2 linked regions of the Chitinophaga caseinilytica genome follow. The protein of the gene in region 1 interacts with the protein of each later gene in a pairwise test. Links are inferred from orthologs where the notes say so. Each region holds a gene or a part of one and is shown in the gene's direction. Other genes may lie near its edges.

Region 1 (5,918 bases):
AAAGATGGAACGCCGGTACTTCAGGAACCGCGCACGGAACAAAATGGTCACGATCACGCCGAGAATGATGGCGATCACATACCGGGAATCGTTCACCCACACCGGCCGCGTGCCCAGGATCAGGTCGCGCATCGTGCCGCCGCCGATGGAAGTAACGAACGCAGTGAAGCTCACCCCGAATATGTCGTGGTACATCTTCTTGTCCCAAGCCGCCAGCGCGCCGGATATGGCGAACACGAAGGTGCCGATGAGGTCTAACCAGTATATCATTCACGAACGGATTTCGATATACGAATTAACGACAAATTTTAATGGCTTACACGCTTGAAACGAAGTCGAACGGAATTGATGGCCAGCACAACATCCGACAGCCCCATCACCAGCGCGCCCACGATCGGGTTCAGGAATCCGAGCGCCGCCACCGGAATGGCCACCACGTTGTAAATAAAGGCCCAGAAAAGGTTTTGCTTGATGGTAAGATAGGTATGCTTACCCAGTCCCATAGCGAGCGGAAGCGCGCCGAGGTGGTTGTTGAGGAGGATCACGTTTGCGCTCTGCATGGCCACCTGCGTGGAATCGGAGAGCGATACGCCGATGGTCGCCTTCGCCAGCGCCGGCGCGTCGTTGATACCGTCGCCCACCATGGCGGTGGGGGCAACTTGCATGAGGGCGTCGATTTTTTCGAGCTTCTGCTTGGGCGACTGTTCGGCGAACCATGCGTCCATCCCCAGTTCTTCCGCCATTTCGCGGCATTTGCGGGTAGTGTCGCCGCTGAGGAGGATGGTTTTAATACCGGCGGACTGTAGGCTGCCGATGACGGTTTTGGCTTCGGGGCGCAGCTCGTCGGTAAAGTCGAGCCAGCCGGCCAGGGCGCCGTTCTTCAGGAGGTAGATATTGTGGGAATCGTCTGTGGTGAGGTCTTTGGCGAGGAGGAACGATCCCAGTTTCCATTCGTTCCCGTCTTTATCGCTGGCTTGCATGCCGAGGCCTTTTACTTCGCGGACCTGCCGGAGCGTGGTTTCCGGCGTGCCTTTCCACGCGGCGGTGATCGACCGGGCGATGGGGTGGGAAGAATATTTTTCGATGCTGAAAACGAGGGATCGGAAAGTGGCTTCATCGATGCCGGTGGCTTGCCATTGGCCGATGCGGAGCTTCCCGGTGGTGAGGGTGCCGGTTTTATCGAACACGATCTGGCGGATGTTGCGGAACTGTTCGAGCGTGTTGGCGCCTTTGATGAGGATGCCGTTTCGCGCGGCCCTTCCCAATCCTACCATTACCGCCGCAGGCGTGGCGAGCCCCATGGCGCAGGGGCATGCGATGACCAGCACTGCGATCGCCCGCATCATGGCCACCTGCAAAGGCGTTCCGCCGATAAAGTACCAGCCCAGGAACGTCAGCAGCGCGATCCCCAGCACCAGGGGCACAAAAATGGCGCTGATCCTGTCTGCCAGCTTCTGCATGGGCGGCTTGTTGCCCTGCGCCTGCTTCACGAGGTCGATGATGTAAGACAGCACGGTATCTTTCCCCGTAGCCGTGATATATATCTTGATGGAACCGTCTTCCAGGATGGTGCCCCCGATCACTTTATCCTTCTCCTGCTTGCCGACCGGCGCGCTTTCCCCCGTGATCATGGATTCGTTGACGTGGCCGGAGCCCCAGTAAATGGTGCCGTCCATGGGAATTTTATCGCCCGTGTTGACGAGCACGCGGTCGCCGGTGCGCAGGGCACCGTTATCCACTTCGTCTATATGTTCTTCGCCGTTTTCGTGCACATGCAGCCGGCGGGCGGTGGTGTGCTGGAGCCTCGCCAGTTCGGCGATGGCGGTGGTGGTGGATTTGACGGAACGTTCTTCGAGGAGGTTGCCGAGGAACACGAGGGTGAGGATGGCGGCGGTGGTTTCGAAAAAGAGGTAATTTTCTCCCAGGCCCTGCAACGCCCCGATGAGGCTGTAGGCGAAGGCAGCCGTGGCGCCCAGCGTCACGAGCACGTCCATGTTCGCCACGCCGTTGCGCAGGGAGCGGAAGGCGCTTTTCCCGAAATGCGCCATACCAACGAGGTACACCGGTACCGTGAGCGCCAGTTGCACCCAGGGGTTATGCAGCCAATGCCAGTTTACCCACATATGCAGGAGCAGCGGGGCGGTGAATATGGCGCAGAATATGAATTTGAAGGTGAGGGAGGTATAGAAGGGCCGCTGTTGCGCCTCGGCGCCGGGGAGCACCACTTCGTACCCAAGCCCGTTGATGCCGTTGATGATGTCGTTCGCGCTGGCGCCTTCGGGAAGGGTGAAGCGCAATTCTTCCGTGGCCACGCTGATCGCCACCTCTTCCATGCCTTTATTTTCGAGGAATTTGGAGATGGTGAGCGCGCAGCTGGAGCAGTTCATGCCTTTTACCTTGCAACTGATCGTTTCCATATGGAACAAAATTACCGCCGGCGCCCCGCAAACCCATGGGTTTTTAATGCAACAGCGGTGCTATTTCGCCCGGGCGGCGGGCTATCCCGGGCGCCAATGCTGCATTTGGCCGGACGGCGGGAATTATTGCAACACCGGTGCTTTTCCGCCGCCAATTTCGCCGTCAAAACACCTGAAAACGGCATAAAACGGCCGTAAATGCGCGGGAATTGCTAAATTTAGGCTTTGTTAAGGGAAAGACACGTATGAAATTGATTTTCTCTCTGGATGAATTACAGGATGCGGCCCGGCAACTTTGGGCCAATTACCCAAAAGCGCGCGTTTTCGCGTTCAACGGCGATATGGGGGCGGGCAAAACCACCTTCATCAAAGCCCTTTGCGCCGCCAAAGGCGTAAACGGCACCACCGCAAGCCCGACTTTTTCCATCATCAACGAATACCGGTATAAAAACGGCGACGGGCAGGAAAGGACCATCTACCACCTCGACCTTTACCGCCTCAAAAACCTGGAAGAAGCCGTGGAAGCCGGCGTGGAAGATTGTCTCTACCACCCTTCCGCCGTGTCTTTCGTGGAATGGCCGGATGTGGTGACCGACATCCTCCCGGCAGATACCGTACATATCTTCCTGTCCGTCACCCCGGGCCAGCAACGCCAGCTGGTGGCCGGTTCCGCCCATCCGGGGGAATTCAGGCCTTCGCTGCAATAATAAACGTAACTTTGGAAGCCACCCAAACATACAACTGTCATCAATATGGAGCATAGGCCAAAACCTGTTGTGAGTGCCGGTTTCACGTATTCGCCCCTCGAGGAGACGCTGGACATCCCGCAGAAAAATTCCCGCCTTTACATCGGGATACCGAAGGAAACGTCCTTCCAGGAAAACCGCATCGCGCTAACGCCCGACGCGGTCAGCATCCTCACCAATAACGGGCATCATATCGTGGTGGAACATAAAGCCGGCGACGGCTCCCATTTCTACGATACCGACTATTCCGAAGCCGGCGCCGAAATCGTGTATGACAAAAAAGAGGTCTTCAAGGCAGACGTCATCGTGAAATCCGCTCCGCTCAACGATGAGGAGATCGAGCTGCTGCACCCGCACCAGATCGTTATTTCACCCATCCACCTGTCTGTCCTCAAAGCGGAACAGCTGCAGAAAATGATGGACAAGCGGATCACGCTGCTGTCTTTCGAAAACCTGAAAGACGATTCCGGCACCTACCCCATCGTTCGCGCCATGAGTGAGATCGCGGGGTCGGCGGTGATGCTGATCGCGGGGCAATACCTCAGCACGAGCAGCCGCGGGAAAGGCATCCTCCTGGGCGGCATTACCGGTATCCCGCCAACGAAAGTGGTGATCATCGGCGCGGGGATCGTGGGCGAATTCGCCGCACGCACGGCGCTGGCGCTCGGTTCCTCCGTGAAAGTGTTCGACAATAACATTTACAAACTGAAACGGCTCCAGAATAATATCGGCGTTCGCGTTTTCACCTCGGTTATACAGCCGCGGGTGCTCGCCGATCAGCTGCGGACGGCCGACGTGGCCGTGGGCGCCCTGTCTTCCCAAAGCGGGCGCACGCCCATCGTAGTCACCGAATCGATGGTATCTCACATGAAAACCGGGTCGGTGATCGTGGATGTAAGCATCGATCGCGGCGGCTGTTTCGAAACTTCGGAAGTGACCTCGCACGAGAATCCCGTGTTCAAGAAATACGACGTGATCCATTATTGCGTGCCCAACATCCCGTCGGGCTTCGCCGGCACGGCGTCGCAAGCCATCAGCAACGTACTCATGCCGCTGCTGATCGAGGCGGCGGACGATGGCGGGTTCGAGAACCTCGTCTGGATCAAGCGCGGCGTCAGGAACGGGATTTACCTGTACAAAGGCGCCCTCACCAACTATCACCTCAGCGAAAAATTCAAGTTGAAATACACGGACCTGGAGCTCCTCCTCGCCGTGAAAGGATAAAAAAAGGCTGACCACATCACGCGGTCAGCCTTTTTTCATGTATTTGATTTCCTATTTGTTCAGGAAAATTGTCGCGATAATGATGATGCCTACCACGATCCGGTAGTATCCCCACATTTTGAACCCGAATTTCTGTAAGGTCCCGATAAAGAACTTGATGGCGAGCATGGCCACAATAAAGGCCACCACATTGCCGATCAGCAGCAGGCGGATGTTGTCGGGGGAACTGGTGAGCACTTCGTGGTTCTTCAGCAGTTTGTACCCGGTGGCTGCGGCCATGGTGGGCACGGCGAGGAAGAAGGAGAACTCCGCGGCGGCGTGGCGGGTCAGTTTTTGCTGCATGCCGCCGATGATGGTGGCCGCGCTGCGGCTTACGCCGGGAATGAGGGCAATGCATTGGAAAAGACCGATGCGGATGGCGCGGAAATAGTCCATCCCTTCGTCAGACGTGATGGTGGGGTTTTGGAACCATTTATCGACCACCAGCAGTACGAATCCTCCCAGCAGCAGGGTGCAGCCTACGATGAGGGGGCTTTCCAGCCAGGCGTCGATGTAATCGTGGAGCAGGAACCCCAGGATCAGGGCGGGCATAACGCCGAGGATGAGTTTCACATAGAACTGCCATTTGCCGAAATCGATGAATTTCTTCCAGTACAGTACTACCACCGCGAGGATGGCGCCCAGTTGGATGGCGACTTCGAATAATTTGGTGAACTCGTCTCCGTTAATGCCCATCACACTGCTGGCGATGACCATGTGGCCGGTAGACGAGATGGGGATGAATTCGGTTAATCCTTCGATGATGGCTATGATTACGGCTTCTAATGTGCTCATGGTTCAAAATAAGAAAAAGCGATGAGGGCGTCATCGCTATGATTACAATGTGGGTTTACGGTATTGATAATCAGGCTTTCGGCTTTCTCATGATGGCCCAGGCCTCTACTGCGAGGCCGAGGAGGATCACGATGGGGGCCAGGGTGATACGGCGGAAGCTGTACACTTCTTCAGGTGAGAAGCGCGCAGGATCGTCGGAGCTGCCGCCCATCATCAGGAGGAACCCGATAGCGATGAGGATTACACCTGCCAGCATGAGCTGGTAATTGCCTTTCCCGAAGAGAGACCCGGAGGTGGACGGCTTATTTGCTTCTTTGGACATATCTGTAGATTAAATTTGGATCAATATAAATCATCAAGTTTCAACTTGAGGTATTTCATCACCGAGCGATGGGTGCTGAGGAGGGAAATACCGATTCCGAGCCCGACCAGCGCCAGGAACAGGAGGCCCGTCAGCCAGTAGTCGCGCATCCCGCGGAGGCCCGGCAGGGCGGATTCCGCGAAGGAAATCAGACCGATCAGGCAGGCGATGGCCAACACCGCGCTGAGGCCGCCGTTGATGATGCTCCGCCTGTCGAACGGTTTGGCGATGAACCACCGGGTGGCCCCTACCATCTGCATCGTTTTGATGAGGAAACGGTTGCTGTACATGGCGAGGCGGATGGTGTTATCGATGAGGAACAGTACCACGATGCAC
Region 2 (5,541 bases), 5.0 Mb from region 1 along the record:
AACAATTTACCGCCTTCGCTGGTATCCATATATGCCTACATCAATCCCATCGTTGCCGTGATCCTCGGGTGGCTCATCCTCCAGGAAAAACTGAACTGGCTCATGGGGCTCTCGTGCATGGTGACCCTCCTGGGCGTGTACCTCGTCAACAAGGCATTCAACAAGCAAAAAAGTTATGAACGCAGCAAATGATATCCGCATCCTGAGCTGGCACCCAGACTACCAGCCGCATTTCGAAAGGCTGAACAAGGCCTGGATCAGCAAATTCTTCCGGCTCGAACCGGTAGACATCGCCGTGCTGGAACATCCGCACGAACATATCATCGCCCCGGGCGGCGACATCATCTTCGTATCCATCGGCAACCAGGTGGTGGGCACGGTGGCTTACCGGCTGAAGTCGGACGATACGGTGGAAATGACGAAAATGGCCGTGGACGAAAGCTTCCAGGGCCGCAAGCTCGGCTGGGCGCTGGGCAAGGCCATCATCGAAAGAGCGGCGGAAAAAGGCTTCGCGAAGATGGTATTGTACTCCAGCCGCCAGCTCACCCCGGCCATCACCATGTACCATAAACTGGGGTTCGAAGAAGTGGAAGTGGAAAACGGGGTATACGAAAGATGCGACATCAAGATGGAAATATCCCTCCGGGAACCGCCGCTGGCGGCACTGTCGAGGGCATTGAAGGAAGAAGTGCTGCAAACGGAGCTCCGGCTTTTGCAGTTCACCGATGAAGAGGCATCTGCCCGTCCTTCCCCCGAAAAATGGAGCAAAAAGGAGATCCTCGGCCATCTCACCGATTCGGCCCTCAACAATTACCCGCGCTTCATCCGCGCGCAGCAGACCGCTTTACTGGAAGCGCCCGGCTACGACCAGGATTTCTGGGTGGAAGCGCGGCAATATATGCGGGAAGACTGGCGCGAGCTGGTGCAGATATGGAAAAGCGTGAACCTGCACATCGTTCGCCTGCTGCCGCTCATTCCGGCCGAAGCGTTGGGGAACGTGCTCGTGATCGGCCAGAACCCGCCGGCTACACTGGAATTCTGGGCCAACGATTACCTTCGTCACTTACAACATCACCTCCATCAAATATTCCCCGTACATGCAAATTATTAAAGCCACGGAAGACCGGCTGAACGCCCTCGCCGCGTTGTTCGACGCCTACCGGCAACATTATGAACAGGCACCTGACGTTGCAGGCGCCGAGGCGTTCCTGCGCGAGCGCCTCCGGCAGCAGGACAGCGTCATTTACCTCGCCGTCGACGAAAACGAAGTAATCGGCTTTACGCAGCTGTATCCCGTTTTTTCCTCGATCGGCATGAAGAAAGCCTGGATTTTGAACGATCTGTTCGTGGCCCCGGCCGCCCGCCGGAAAGGCGCGGCGCGGGAGCTGCTGGCCAAAGCCCGGGAGCTGGGGCAGGAAACGGGCAGCCGTTACCTGATGCTCCAGACCCATTTCGACAATGAAAAGGCGCGGGCGCTGTATGAAAGTACGGGCTGGAAGCTGGACGAAGAATTCGCGTATTACTACCTCTCCTTATAGACAGAAATACAGTTACAAGAACCTATGTACGAAGCGGGCGTCGGCCCGCTTTTTTTCGTTTCGGGGCGAATTGCGTTTATTTGCCGGATGGAACAGCATCAAAACCCCTGGCGCTTCGAGTCTGCCAGTATTCCTTACGAAAACCCCTGGATCAGGGTCACGGAGCGCCGCGGCCTGAACCCGGCCGGCAATCCGGGCATTTACGGGACCGTCCATTTCAAGAACGTGGCCATCGGTGTGGTGGCGATGGACGAGGAGCAGCACATCTGGCTGGTGGGGCAATACCGCGTGCCGCTGGAGGCCTGGAGCTGGGAAATCCCCGAGGGCGGCGGGCCCCATGGCGAAGACCCGCTCATCGCCGCGCAGCGCGAGCTGCTGGAGGAAACAGGGCTCCGGGCACGGCATTGGCGGCCGGTCGTGAAGATGCACCTTTCCAACTCGGTATCCGACGAGTCCGGGATCGTGTTCCTGGCGCAGGGGCTGGAGATGGGGGAGGCGGAGCCGGAGGAGACGGAACAGCTGGCCGTTCGCCGCGTTCCCTTCGAGGAAGCCTACCAGATGGTGAAGGATTTCGGGATCACGGACTCCCTTTCCGTGGCCGCGATCCAAAAGATAAGGCTCATGATGCTGGAAGGGGAGCTTTGAATCCCGTATCTTTGCGCCGATGAACCACCGTTTCAAACCACAGGCTCCCAAGCCCAAACAGTCTTCCCTCATCATCGGCCGCCAGCCCCTGCTGGAAGCCATGAAGAACGGAAAGGCCATCGAGCGCATCTACATGCTCAAAACCGCCTCCGGCGATATTATACCGCAAATCCGCAACCAGGCCACCGAACTGCGTATCCCCATCAACTACGTACCGGTGGAAAAACTCAATAGCCTCACCCAGGCCAACCACCAGGGCGTGGTAGCCCTGGCGGCTTCCGTGGCCTATCTCGACCTCCAGGACGTGATCTCCCATACGGTCGAAAAAGGCGAAACGCCCCTTTTCCTCATCCTCGACGGCATTACCGACGTCCGCAATATCGGCGCCATCGCCCGGAGCGCGGTCTGCTGCGGGGCGCAGGCCATCATCATCCCCGACCGGGGCATCGCCGCGCTGAACGAGGAAGCCCTCAAATCTTCCGCCGGCGCGCTGGAACGCATCGCGATCTGCCGGGTGAACAGCCTGCTAAAAGCCATCGACGAGCTGCATCTCAACGGCATCAAAGTGGTGGCCAGCGAGATGGAGGCCAAATCGAAGCTGCAGGACCTGCCCTGGCGCGAGCCGGTGGCGGTGATCATGGGCTCGGAAGACAAGGGCGTGTACCCGGCGCTGTTGAAAGCGGCCGACGAGCAGTTCCACATCCCCATGCAGAATAATTTCGAATCGTTCAACGTGTCCGTTGCCGCGGGGATCATCCTCTACGAAGCCATGAAACAGCGGTTGGACGCCTGATGGATGAACGGGGGAATTCGTTATTTTAGCGTATGCTCAAAATCATCGAATGCCCGCGAGACGCCATGCAGGGCTGGCCGCGCCAGATCCCTGCCCAGGAGAAGACCGCCTACCTCAACGCCTTGCTGCGCGTAGGTTTCGATACGCTGGACTTCGGCAGCTTCGTGTCTCCCAAAGCCATTCCCCAGATGGCGGACACGGCGGAGGTGCTGGCGGGGCTGGACGAATCGGCCACGAAGCTGCTGGCGATCGTGGCGAACGTCCGCGGGGCGGAAGATGCGGTGGGGCATGAGCGGGTCCATTACCTGGGGTTCCCTTTTTCCATTTCAGAGACGTTCCAGCTGCGGAACGCCAACAAAACGATCGCCGAGTCGCTGGAGCAGGTGCAAACCATCCAGGAGCTTTGCATCAAGAACGAAAAGCAGCTGGTGATCTATATTTCCATGGGCTTCGGTAATCCGTACGGCGATCCGTACAGTCCGGAAGTAGCCCTGGAATGGGCAGACCGGTTCGCGGCCCTGCACATTCCCATCATTTCCCTCGCAGATACGGTAGGCGTGGCGAAGCCGGAGGGTATTTCGGCACTGTTCTCGAAGCTGGTGCCGGCTTACCCGGAGGTGGAGTTCGGGGCGCATTTCCATTCCACGCCGCAGGCCTGGGAGGAGAAGATCGCGGCGGCATGGGATAACGGGTGCCGGCGGTTCGATAGTGCGATCCGCGGCATCGGTGGTTGCCCCATGGCGCAGGATGATCTGGTGGGGAATATTGCCACGGAAAACCTGCTGTGGTTCTGCCAGCAGCGGGGGATCGATACCGGGCTGGATGCAAAGGCTTTTGCGGAAGCGATGGTACAAGCCGATAGCGTGTTCGGTCATTAGCCCGAAATTTTGATACTTTTGCAGCATGAATTTTCGCCTCACTTTCCCGGTGGAGCCGCTGGGGCCTTCCATACACCATTCCGACAAAGTACTGCTGTCGGGCTCCTGTTTCGCTGAAGAGATCGGTTCACGGCTGGAGCAGCACAGGTTCGACGTGTTGCTCAATCCCAACGGCATCCTGTTCAACCCGCTGAGCATCGCCCGGAGCATGACTTCCTACCTGGACGATAAGCGCTATACGGCCGATGAGCTGTTTTTACACGAAGATATCTGGCATAGCTGGGACCATCATTCCCGTTTCTCCGGGACCGACCGCAACGCGGTGTTGCAGCGCATCAACGATTCGCAGGCGGCTGCCGCGGCGCGATTGAAGGAGGCAGACTGGCTGGTGATCACGCTGGGCACGGCGCACGCCTGGTACCTGAAGGAAGACGGCCGCCTGGTGGGCAATTGCCACAAAGTGCCGGATGCATCGTTCACGAAAAAGCTGGTGCCGCTGGATGAGATCATCTCGGCGCTGGACAACATGATGCACCGGCTGTTTTTCGTGAACCGGAAGGTGAACATCCTGTTTACGGTGAGTCCTGTGCGGTATGTGCGCGACGGGGTGGTGGAAAATAATCTGAGCAAGGCGGTATTGTTGCAGGCGGTGCATCATTTGGTGCATAAATTCGACCGGCTGTTTTATTTCCCGGCATATGAGTTGGTGATGGATGATCTGCGGGATTACCGTTTCTTCAAGGAAGACATGGTGCATCCGAACGAGCAGGCGTTGCAGTATGTGTGGGAGCATTTTTTGAAGGCTTGCGTGCAGCCTTCGTCGCAGGAGGTGGCGCGACAGGTGGTGGAGTTGCTGCGTGCGAAAGGCCATAAGCCATTCAATCCTGAAAGCCCTGCGCACAAACAGTTTCTGCAGGCGATGGCGAAGAAGGCGCGCGCGTTGCAGGAACAAAATCCTTCTCTGGATTTCGGAGATTTGTTGCGCTATTTTGAAACGTAGTACTGTAGCGTATTGTAAGATATCGAAGCCGCCTTTTTTAAGGGCGGCTTTTGTTTTTATCACTTTCAATATCCGATTTTCGGAGATGCATATTTTGGCTGGAATTGTTTGGCCTTCTAACTTTGTGAAAAATAAATTACCATTTATGGAAAACCAGGAATTATTGATCACAATTTTTGAGAAAATTAAAGATTTGTCTGTTCAGTTCCAATCGGAATTGACAGCATCCAATGGAGAAGTAAAGAGCGAACTTCAACATGTAAGAACGGGACTAGAGACCGTAAAGCTCGAAATGAAAGAACACTTTGATCGAATTGAGTCAGAATTCGGAAGTCTTAGCGGCCGAATGATAGCCTTGGAGGAGAATTTCGTGGCCCTGCTGACAAATTTTAATATGCACCAGTACAAGCAGGGTGTCGCGTATCAAGAATTCAAAGCTTATTTTGAGCGCATACTTTGTCGGATTGATAATTTGGAATGCAATCAGGCAGAAGTTAACAATCGTTTGAATAACCTGGAATCTGCGCAAGCTGAAACCAATCGCCGATTGGAAGTGTTGGGGGAAACAGTAAAGGAGCAGCATATATCTATTGCTGAACTTCGAGTTGTTAAGTAATCAATTATCGTTAAAAAATTGCCGAAATAGCAGGCAACAAAACAAGCGTTACAACATGGTACATGAAAACA

Evidence for each region. The genes of interacting proteins can lie anywhere in the genome.
Region 2: the proteins of tsaE (region 1) and rlmB interact in binary tests that used the Escherichia coli proteins (3 or more experiments, as listed by UniProt). The link is inferred for Chitinophaga caseinilytica from one-to-one orthologs.

What each region holds. Positions count from the first base shown.
Region 1 is NZ_CP150096.1:497,144-503,061, forward strand. The notes cover bases 1,504-4,393. They hold tsaE (tRNA (adenosine(37)-N6)-threonylcarbamoyltransferase complex ATPase subunit type 1 TsaE), read left to right. Parts: upstream 1,504-2,662; coding sequence 2,663-3,124; downstream 3,125-4,393. Other genes in these bases: WJU22_RS02035 (cation-translocating P-type ATPase), read right to left, coding at 1,504-2,417; WJU22_RS02045 (alanine dehydrogenase), read left to right, coding at 3,170-4,387. Outside these bases: WJU22_RS02030 (trimeric intracellular cation channel family protein), read right to left, coding at 1-270; more of WJU22_RS02035, read right to left, coding at 309-1,503; WJU22_RS02050 (undecaprenyl-diphosphate phosphatase), read right to left, coding at 4,439-5,221; WJU22_RS02055 (DUF3098 domain-containing protein), read right to left, coding at 5,292-5,543; WJU22_RS02060 (cell division protein FtsX), read right to left, coding at 5,564-5,918. UniProt on the Escherichia coli protein: Required for the formation of a threonylcarbamoyl group on adenosine at position 37 (t(6)A37) in tRNAs that read codons beginning with adenine.
Region 2 is NZ_CP150096.1:5,457,775-5,463,315, reverse strand. The notes cover bases 1,109-4,089. They hold rlmB (23S rRNA (guanosine(2251)-2'-O)-methyltransferase RlmB), read left to right. Parts: upstream 1,109-2,202; coding sequence 2,203-2,976; downstream 2,977-4,089. Other genes in these bases: WJU22_RS22470 (GSCFA domain-containing protein), read left to right, coding at 3,880-4,089; WJU22_RS22475 (hydroxymethylglutaryl-CoA lyase), read left to right, coding at 3,009-3,854; WJU22_RS22485 (NUDIX hydrolase), read left to right, coding at 1,626-2,183; WJU22_RS22490 (GNAT family N-acetyltransferase), read left to right, coding at 1,109-1,538; WJU22_RS22495 (GNAT family N-acetyltransferase), read left to right, coding at 1,109-1,111. Outside these bases: WJU22_RS22500 (EamA family transporter), read left to right, coding at 1-192; more of WJU22_RS22495, read left to right, coding at 176-1,108; more of WJU22_RS22490, read left to right, coding at 1,098-1,108; more of WJU22_RS22470, read left to right, coding at 4,090-4,854; WJU22_RS22465 (hypothetical protein), read left to right, coding at 5,000-5,470; WJU22_RS22460 (hypothetical protein), read left to right, coding at 5,526-5,541. UniProt on the Escherichia coli protein: Specifically methylates the ribose of guanosine 2251 in 23S rRNA.